3 regions of the Rahnella sp. CJA17(1/100) genome follow, and region 3 is predicted to be linked to each of the others. Evidence: riboswitches for the same ligand, from Rfam matches in the RefSeq annotation. Region 3 holds a riboswitch; each other region holds the start of a gene.
What was found. A riboswitch is a leader RNA that binds a small molecule or an ion and turns the genes downstream of it on or off. The one in region 3 is predicted to bind thiamine pyrophosphate.
Positions count from the first base shown of each region.

Region 1: it holds a riboswitch for thiamine pyrophosphate, as region 3 does, so the genes downstream of both, thiM (hydroxyethylthiazole kinase) here and thiC (phosphomethylpyrimidine synthase ThiC) in region 3, are expected to answer to the same signal.
Region 2: it holds a riboswitch for thiamine pyrophosphate, as region 3 does, so the genes downstream of both, thiB (thiamine ABC transporter substrate binding subunit) here and thiC (phosphomethylpyrimidine synthase ThiC) in region 3, are expected to answer to the same signal.

Region 1 covers NZ_CAWOJA010000022.1:172,274-175,550, forward strand. Annotated here, with positions in the region: gene AACU55_RS12255 (LysR family transcriptional regulator) at 1-282, shown strand, start outside; gene AACU55_RS12260 (DUF3313 domain-containing protein) at 334-993, opposite strand; gene AACU55_RS12265 (GNAT family N-acetyltransferase) at 1,133-1,567, opposite strand; TPP riboswitch at 1,721-1,819, shown strand; gene thiM (hydroxyethylthiazole kinase) at 1,854-2,663, shown strand; gene thiD (bifunctional hydroxymethylpyrimidine kinase/phosphomethylpyrimidine kinase) at 2,660-3,277, shown strand, end outside.
Region 2 covers NZ_CAWOJA010000055.1:205,766-209,042, reverse strand. Annotated here, with positions in the region: gene thiP (thiamine/thiamine pyrophosphate ABC transporter permease ThiP) at 1-549, opposite strand, end outside; gene thiB (thiamine ABC transporter substrate binding subunit) at 525-1,508, opposite strand; TPP riboswitch at 1,552-1,667, opposite strand; gene sgrR (HTH-type transcriptional regulator SgrR) at 1,708-3,277, opposite strand, start outside.
Region 3 covers NZ_CAWOJA010000025.1:16,457-19,733, forward strand. Annotated here, with positions in the region: gene thiC (phosphomethylpyrimidine synthase ThiC) at 1-1,880, opposite strand, end outside; TPP riboswitch at 2,003-2,129, opposite strand; gene AACU55_RS14215 (Rsd/AlgQ family anti-sigma factor) at 2,203-2,718, opposite strand; gene nudC (NAD(+) diphosphatase) at 2,818-3,277, shown strand, end outside.

The DNA of each region.
Region 1 (3,277 bases), on a different contig from region 3:
GGGGGTTTCTATGGCAATACTGACATCGCGCTGGCGGCCACTGGATTATCGCGCCGCGTCGTCATGTCAGTGCCGCATTTCCTGTTTGTCGTTCAGGTGCTGATGACCACTGATCTGGTGGCGATGTTGCCGGAACGTCTGGTACGTGGAAATCCTGCTTTGCAGGTTACTACACCGCCGCTGGATGTCCCGGGGTTCGAGATGTACATGGTCTGGCACGAGCGCGCTCATCGTGATCCTGCACATCAGTGGCTGCGTGAGTTTATCGCTGATTCAGTCTGAAAAAAGGCAGCCTTACGACTGCCTGTGTCTGACGGTGCGAAAAACCGGAGCTTATTCGTTGAACAGCTTGGTATCATTCGCCAGGCTATCTACCACAACTTTTAAATCGTTGGCGGTAACTTTCTGCTTATCATTAGAAACTTGTTTACCGAATCCTTTACGCACGACTTTGATCACCGGTTTGCCAGTACTGGCGTCGATCAGCTCACCTTCGAAATACACTTCAGTATCACGCGTGCGGTGGCCTGTCGCGGTTTGAGTACCGGCAATAACCAGCGCGACCGGGACGACTTCATAGAACTGCAAACCTTCTGCCGACGTGTTCACACCGGTGATCGCGCCTTTGAAAATCAATGTGCGCGGCCCTGCGTGATCTGTCAGTGGCAGGCGCTCTGCCAGTGCAGGTTTCATGCGGCTGTTGGCGTAATCCAGCACCCCCTGCAAGGTGGATTTGTCGATCTGCGCCGTAGGCTGCGGTTCCGGGTAGAATTTAATCGGTTCGTATTTGATGTAAGAATAATTTTCTTTCTTAAACGAAGGATCGATCCAGCGCAGAACCGGATTTCCTCCAGCCGTTTTCACTTCCTTAAGGCCGGAATAATCGCCTAAAAAACCTGAGTATTTTTCCGTCTTGGTAATGTGGCTGGTACAACCGGCCAGGAACAGTGCGCCAGTCACTGCGGCGATCTGCATCAGTTTTATTGTTTTCATTCGTACCCTCGAAATATTTTAAGGAAGACCAAGTATGTATAGCACCGCTGCGGAATTTAACCTCTTAACGACAAAGAAAAATTGATATTCATCAGGATCGCGAAAATACAGTTCTGTGAGGTAATCATTTCTTCCTTAATTATTTTTTTGATGAATGAAACAAATAGTATTCACCTTTTGGACTGTCCCCCGTAGAGATGATGTTCCAGCCTTTTGACAGATAAAAAGCAACTGATTTTTTACTCTTTACTAAGCATTTCAGCGATCCCTGACGGGTAAACGCTTCTTCCGCAGCCTGAAGCAATGCTGAACCTGCACCGGTTCCCTGATATTGCGGATCAACAAACAGGTTATGCAGGAAATTTTCCTGAGTGAAAATTGAGGCGAATCCCAGTAAATGTCCGTCACGTTCTGCCACCAGAATCGTCTCGCCGATCACTGCGTGGTCAAAATCTTCCAGCTGAAAATCGTCTTCCAGCCATGTCCAGGTATGCTTGCGTGAGGCCAGATACAACGTGCGTAAAAACGGGCGGTCTGCTTCTTCATAAGGACGGACAATAAGTGATGAGGACAAGTAAAACTCCTGAGGAAATTTTTCATCAACGTGTGTTGTTCATGTCTGTTTCCTGATACTGCCAGTGAAGCGGAGTGAGTTCAATTACGTTGGCTGATCGGTTTTTTTAACGCATTTCCTGATTGATCTTCTGACCTTCGCCGCCAATAATGTTCCCTTGACTCGGGGTGCCCGCTGCAAAGCAGGGCTGAGATTTTACCCGTATTACCTGATCTGGATTATGCCAGCGTAGGGAAGTCAGGTATCTCTCCTGATACCGCCTTCCTGAGTGCCGGTGGGGAGATTTATGAATACCCGACCTACCTTTTTGCCCGGCGCCTTAGCCGCCACTTCTCTGAAACAACTCCGCCTTTCAGCGCCGCTGGTTCACTGCCTGACCAACGATGTGGTGCAATCTTTTACCGCCAATGTCCTGCTGGCGCTGGGTGCATCTCCGGCGATGGTGGTTGATCCCGCCGAAGCGGCGCAATTTGGCGCCATTGCCGATGCCTTATTGGTGAACGTCGGCACGCTGACACATCCCCATGCCGATGCGATGCGGGCGGCTATTCACGCAGCCAGTCAGGCCGGAAAGCCCTGGGTGCTGGATCCGGTTGCCGTCGGTGGCCTGAGCTGGCGTACAGAATTCTGTCGTGAAATCATCATACTTAAACCTGCCGCAATCCGCGGTAATGCCTCGGAAATCCTGGCTCTCAGCGGCCTCAGTGCGTCCGGGCGCGGCGTGGACAGCGGTGATGATTCCCTTTCTGCCTTACCTGCCGCACAGCAACTGGCGCGGGAGACCGGTGCGGTAGTGGCCGTGACGGGGGAAACTGATTACGTCACCGACGGGATGCGCAGTTGGGCGGTGGCTGGCGGACATCCGATGATGACCCGCATGGTGGGTACCGGATGCGCATTATCTGCGGTGGTGGCGGCCTTTGTGGCTTTGCCGGGTGATCGCCTGGATAACGTGGCCGCCGCCTGCCGGGTGATGTCCTGTGCCGGCGAGCGCGCCTGTGCGGTCGTGAAGGGGCCGGGCAGTTTCACGCCTGAATACCTCGATAATCTGTATTTAATGGGCGAGGAATGGCTGAATGGCGAGGAAATGCAATGAAACGTATTAATGCACTGACGATTGCAGGTACAGATCCGAGTGGCGGGGCGGGGATCCAGGCGGATTTGAAAACCTTCTCGGCGCTGGGTGCGTACGGCACCAGTGTGATCACCGCGCTGGTGGCGCAGAACACCCGTGGTGTGCAGTCGGTCTATAACATTGAGCCAGATTTCGTTTCAGCACAGCTCGATTCCGTACTGAGCGATGTGCGGATCGACAGTGCGAAAATCGGCATGCTGGCGAATAGTCAGATTGTGGAGGCGGTTGCGGAGCGACTCAGACATTATCAGCCGCCGTTTGTGGTGCTGGATACCGTGATGCTGGCGAAAAGTGGCGATCCGTTACTGCTGCCGGAGGCCGTGGATGCCGTGCGTCGTTTGCTGATCCCGCAGGCTTCCCTTATTACGCCAAATCTGCCCGAAGCGGCGGCGTTACTGGAATGTGCGGTGGCGGCGAATGAAACCGAAATGCGTGAGCAGGGAGAAGCCTTACTGGCGATGGGATGTGGTGCCGTGCTGATGAAAGGGGGACATCTGAGTGATGAGGAAAGCCCTGACTGGTTGTTTGTGACCGGTTCCCGCGAGCGGTTTACTGCGCCGCGTGTGAATACCCGA
Region 2 (3,277 bases), on a different contig from region 3:
TTGCTGCCAGATATTCATACCGAGTTGTGCGGCGAGCTGGCGCTGCTCAACGGCGATATTTTCCAGTGCCTGCACTAAAAGACGGGTTGCCAGCGGCAGATTGAAAAACACGTGCGCCAGCAAAATGCCCTGTAAACCGTAAGGCGAGAAACGGTAATCCATGCCCAGCCAGCCGCAAATTTGCGCCAGCCAGCCCTGTCTTCCGTAAACACTGAGAATGCCAAACACCGCCACCAAAACCGGCAAGACCAGCGTCATCGCACATAAACGTAATAACAGCTGACGGCCGGGGAAACGGCGGCGGAACAAGGTGCGTGCCAGCAAAATCGCGGGCAGCACCGAGCAAAGCGCTGAAAGCAGCGCCTGCCAGAAAGTAAAGCGGATCACATGCCAGAGATAAGGATCCTGCCAGAGCGAGGTGCCGTTCATCTGTGGCGCATGACGCCACAGAGAGCCTAAAGCCAGTACGGCCACCAGCAACATAGCCAGTGATGCGATGACGCCCGGCAACAGCCAGCGGGGGATCAATGGCTGACGGCGTTCTGCCATGCCTGGATCCATTGTGAACGATGAGTAGCGACATCCTGTGCGCTGTATTGCAGAGATTTGGCCGGAACCGTCAGCTGTTTAAACGCGTCAGGCAGCGGCGTATCCACCACCGGATACATCCAGTTGCCGGTCGGGATCACTTTCTGGAAATCTTCCGTGGTGACGAACTTCATAAACTGTTCAGCCAGTTTCGGTTGCTTGCTGTTTGCCAGCTGGCCCGCCACTTCGACCTGCATGTAATGCCCTTCGGTAAAATCGGCTGCGGCGTAGTTATCTTTCTTCTCTTCGACAATATGGTATGCCGGAGAGGTGGTGTAGCTCAGCACCAGGTCGCTTTCACCTTTGAGGAATAAACCGTAAGCCTCGCTCCAGCCTTTAGTGACGGTGACAGTTTTCTTCGCCAGTTTTTCCCACGCTTGCGGCGCTTTATCGCCGTAGACTTTTTGCATCCACAGCATCAGGCCCAGACCCGGTGTACTGGTGCGTGGATCCTCATAAATGACTTTCCATTTCTGGTCGCTGTTGATCAGTTCATCGAGGCTTTTTGGCGGATTCTTCAGTTTATTTTTGTCGTAGACGAAGGCGAAATAACCGTAATCGTAAGGCACGAAAGTGCTGTCATTCCAGCCGCCCGGCACCGTCAGTCTGGCGTTGGTTTTCGGTGCTTTGGCGAATAAACCGGTTTGTTCAGCGGCCTGCAACAGGTTGTTATCCAGCCCCAGCACGATGTCGGCTTTGCTGTTTTTACCTTCCATCCGCAGACGGTTGAGCAAAGACACGCCATCTTCCAGCGCCACGTATTTCAGTTCGCAGCCGCATTGGGCTTCAAAGGCTTTTTTAATGGCGGGACCGGGGCCCCAGTCAGCAGAGAAAGAATCGTAGGTATAAACCGTCAGAACAGGTTTTGCCGCAAATGTAGGTGCAGAAAGTAACAGCAGGCAGGACAGTAATTTTTTCAACTTTGCGCTCCAAAAAAATGAAAGGGCAAAGGATTTTGAGTAAGCATCGCGCAGTCTCAAATCCCTCCGCCGGGGTTAACCGGATCAGGTTCGACGGGTATCAGGTCTCAGCCATATTTAAACTTGCTTTCACAAGTGCTGGCACCCCGTTGAGAACGGATGTCATTCTAGTGATTAACGGCGCGATGCGATAGTCCGATTAACTGTCCGGTGGGGCAAACCAGGCGGATTTAAAGTCGAACCAGCCGAGGGTGTTCATACGCACGCCGCGCATACTGCGTTGCCCCTGTAGCACCAGCCAGTGATGGAACAGGGGATGGATCTGATGGCTGACCGTCTGTTTCTGGCTCCATTTCGCCATCGATAAATTCCCGGCGTGCCACAGGGCGGCATCGTCGTTCATCTCTTCGCTAAAGCAATGCTTTGCCAGCGGCAATTCGTAGAAATGCGCGAACAGTGAAAACTCCAGCGGCAGGGTGAAGTTGGCACTGCCGAGCCACAGATCACTTTTGGCATCGCCGCGGTGCCAGACTGCGTAATCCACTATCTGAATAATCAGTTCGATACCTTCTTCCGCCAGCAACGGGCGCAGGGCGTTGCAGATCGCCTGATGTTCGGAATGCTCGCCGTAAAATGTCAGCGTTACCTGCGTCAGGTTTTGCGGTTTGGGCGGACGTGGCCGGGGCGCTTTGTGATGCCATCGCGGCAGCAGGCCATACGCCGGAGACCAGTAGCGCTGGTAAATCGGTTCGGCATTATTCAGTAAGGCGATGGGATTGAGTAAATCGCACAACCACTGGCGTGTTTCTTCAGATTGTCCGACCGGCGAACGCTGGTCAAATAACAAGAAATAGCAGCCTTCTTCAAGGCGACTTTCCAGCTCGCTTTTGCCTGATTCATCAGCCTGAAGCTGTACGCCGGAATGCACCAGCTCTTCACTCAGTTCCGGTAATACCCAGATATTCACCTCGTCGATCAGTGCCCGGAAGCCAAAATAATCGTCAAAGGCGCGGATGCGCAGCTGTGTTTTCAGATTACGCACCACGGCGTAAGGGCCGGTGCCGACCGGATGGCGGGCAAAATCAGGCAGTGACTGCCATTCCTGCGGCAGGATCATCGCGTGGATATTGCCAAACAACCACGGCAGCCAGCGGTCGGGTTCATTCAGGTGGATATCTATGACATTTGCCGTGGGCGTCATGACTGATTTCAGGTTGCTGAACAGCGGATGTGATTTCAGGCGAATAAACGTGGCGATAATATCTGCCATCTCGAGTTCGCGACCATGATGAAAATGAATGGCGGGGCGCAGATAAAACCGCCAGTGCAGCGGCGAAACTTCCTGCCAGTGATGGGCTAAATCGCCTTCTGCTTCCCCGTTTTCCTCATTTATGCGTGTCAGGCCGCTAAAGATTTGTCTGGCAATGTGGGTTTCGGAACGGCGCAACATGGTGCCGGGCAGCAGATTCATCAGCGGGCGATAATACAGTACGCGCAGAATATGTTTGCCCTGACGAAAGCTGCGACCGAGCTGGGAGAGCAGCATCTGGCGCACCAGGGTTTTGTCGCCGACCAGTTGTACCAGCTGATCAATGCTGTCCTGTTCCAGCAGCTCTTCAGCGCGCTGTTGCTGGAGTGCCAGCCCGGTATAAAGAAATTTCAGCGTGGATCGTTTGCCGCGTCCGGCCTCTGCATCCCACGTCAGCCAGCCCTGTTCTTGCATGGTGCTGAGCAACGAGCGCATGTGTCTGCGTGAACAGTTCAGGACT
Region 3 (3,277 bases):
ATACCGGATTCAACGAGTTCTATTGGCTGGGCTTTGGCTTCAAGCGCAGCGGCGTAATCGCGAACTTCCTGAGTGATTTTCATCGAGCAGAATTTCGGGCCACACATCGAGCAGAAGTGTGCAACTTTGCCGGATTCCTGCGGCAGCGTTTCATCGTGGTAGGCGCGTGCCGTTGCCGGATCGAGAGCCAGATTAAACTGATCTTCCCAGCGGAATTCGAAACGCGCTTTTGACATGGCGTTATCGCGGATTTGGGCACCGGGATGGCCTTTAGCTAAATCGGCAGCATGTGCTGCGATTTTGTAGGTAATCAAACCCTGCTTAACGTCTTCTTTGTTCGGCAGGCCCAGATGCTCTTTCGGCGTGACATAACAGAGCATGGCGCAGCCAAACCAGCCAATCATCGCGGCGCCAATACCGGACGTAAAGTGATCGTAACCTGGCGCGATATCGGTAGTCAGCGGACCGAGGGTATAGAACGGGGCTTCGTGACAATGCTCGAGTTCTTCGGTCATGTTGCGGCGGATCATCTGCATTGGCACATGTCCCGGACCTTCGATCATCACCTGAACATCGTATTCCCAGGCAATTTTGGTCAGTTCGCCCAGCGTGCGTAATTCGGCGAATTGTGCTTCGTCATTGGCATCCTGAATCGAACCCGGACGCAGGCCGTCGCCCAATGAAAGCGAGACATCATAGGCGGCGCAGATTTCACAGATCTCGCGGAAATGCTCAAACAGGAAGCTTTCGCGATGATGTGACAGACACCATTTCGCCATGATCGAACCGCCGCGCGACACGATCCCGGTCAGGCGTTTGGCGGTCATCGGCACATAACGCAGCAACACACCGGCGTGAATGGTGAAGTAATCGACGCCTTGCTCGGCCTGTTCAAGCAATGTATCGCGGAATATTTCCCAGTTCAGATCCTCGGCCACACCGTTCACTTTTTCCAGGGCCTGATAAATCGGCACGGTGCCGATCGGTACCGGACTGTTACGCAGGATCCATTCACGGGTTTCATGTATATAACGTCCGGTGGAGAGATCCATTACGGTGTCCGCGCCCCAGCGTGTCGACCACACCAGTTTCTCCACTTCTTCTTCGATGGAAGATGTCACCGCCGAGTTGCCGATATTAGCGTTCACTTTCACCAGGAAATTACGCCCGATGATCATCGGCTCTGATTCAGGGTGGTTAATGTTGGCGGGAATAATTGCGCGCCCGGCTGCCACTTCCTGTCGCACAAACTCTGCAGTGATACTGGCGGGCAGATGCGCGCCAAAGCTTTCGCCGGGATGTTGCTGGCGCAGAACCTCGCCGCGGATCCGTTCACGCCCCATATTTTCGCGAATGGCGATAAATTCCATCTCAGGTGTGATGATGCCTTTGCGGGCGTAATGCAGTTGCGTGACATTTTTACCCGCAATGGCTTTGCGCGGGTGCGGCAGGTGTTCGAAGCGGAGGTGGTCCAGCCCGTCGTCCGCCAGCCGCTGCTGAGTAAAACCGGAACTGACCTGTGAAAGTTCCTGCGTGTCCGCACGCTCGTTTATCCAGCGGGCGCGTAATTTTCCCAGACCAGTATGCACGTCGATAACTGCCGCCGGATCACCGTAAGGTCCGGCGGTGTCGTAAACAGGAATTGCTTCGTTTTCTTCGAACTGCGGATTGTCTTTGCCGCCGCCGACCAGCGTCGGGCTGAGCTGGATTTCACGCATCGGCACGCGGATATCTTCGCGGTCAGCTTCAAGATAAATACGCCGGGAGTTGGGGAAAGCTTCGCCCTGCAAGCTGTCGATAAACGACTGTGCCTGCGCGCGTTGTTCACGGCGATTTGACGGTTTCTTTTCAGAAATAACGGGTTTTTGGGTACTCGACATAGCAAATTCCTCGCAAAAAAACGTGATGGAAAATTGCTTGTCAGGAGGTTTACGGCAGGAGTAAAAATGGGCGGTGCAGCACGGGCGGCCTTATGCAGGCAGATGCCTGATTGCGCTGAACGCATAACATTACTCTTGTTCCCTTCGCGGGTACTAACCCGATCAGGTTCCGCGGATCCCGAATTAACGGTCTCAGCCTGGCGTAATTCTCAACAGAAAATTATGCGCTAGGCACTCCGACAAGAAGCCTCAATATAGGAGGCGTTTTTTTAAACTACAAGTAAAACCATAACCCTGAGCAGGGTTTTATTGTGGCAACGTGTTAAGCCGGTCTGGCGAGATCAGGTTCGTTTTCCGAAGGTGGCACACTCTCCGGGGCAGGCTCAAAAGCCATGATAATTAATTGATCTTCCAGTTGAAAACGGGCATCTAATGCCTCACCGATATCCGATAATGCATAGTGAAACGCGAAAGCATTGTCATCGTTAATATCAGTTTCTGTGTAACTGTCATGGAAAGCCATGATAGCTTCAGTATTCAGCTCCAGAGCAGGGTAGATTTTTGCCGCCTGTACTTTTTTCGGGCTGCCTGCGCCATCGACTTCTTCAATGATGCGTGGATAGAGATGAAAATGCCCGGCAGAAAGATAGTCGACCAGATGATGGCAAAAACTGTCCAGCGCCTTTTCATTCAAAGGTGTATGTTTTTCTTTATTGGGTTTCAGACCGACGAAAGTGCAGTACGAAACCAGCAGTTCTTTGCGTGCGTGCAGCCATTGATCCACTAACTCATTACTGCCACCAACGCGTTGGGTCAGTCTTTCCAGACGATTTAGCATGGTTGACTCCGTGAGCGACAAAAAAAGTAACCAAAAGTTACTAATATGTAAATATCTTACTCAGATTGTCAGTCCCGACGAGGTTATGCAACAACAATTATGGAATTACAGATTACTGAGCAACACAACGGTTGGTGGATCATCAGCCAGGAAGGCAAGCTATGGCTGCCTGAGGGTGAACTGCCGTTTGGCAGCGCCGAACAATTTTCTCTGACCGGTAAAACAGCGCGGCAGATCGGCGAATGGCAGGGTGAACCTGTCTGGCTGGTTCGTCAGACGATGCCAAACCATATGGTTTCCGCCCGTCAGTTGCTGGATCAGGATCGCGGATTATTCCAGTTGGTCGGGCGTGGCGTGCAGTTGTCAGAGTTTTACCGTTCTCACAAGTTTTGCGGTTACTGCGGACATGAAATGCACGTCAGCAAAACCGAGTGGGCTGCACTCTGCGGGCACTGTCGCGAACGCTATTATCCGCAGATTGCGCCCTGCATCATTGTGGCTATCCGTAAGGGGGATGAGATTTTGCTTGCGCAGCATGTCCGTCATCGTAATGGTATTC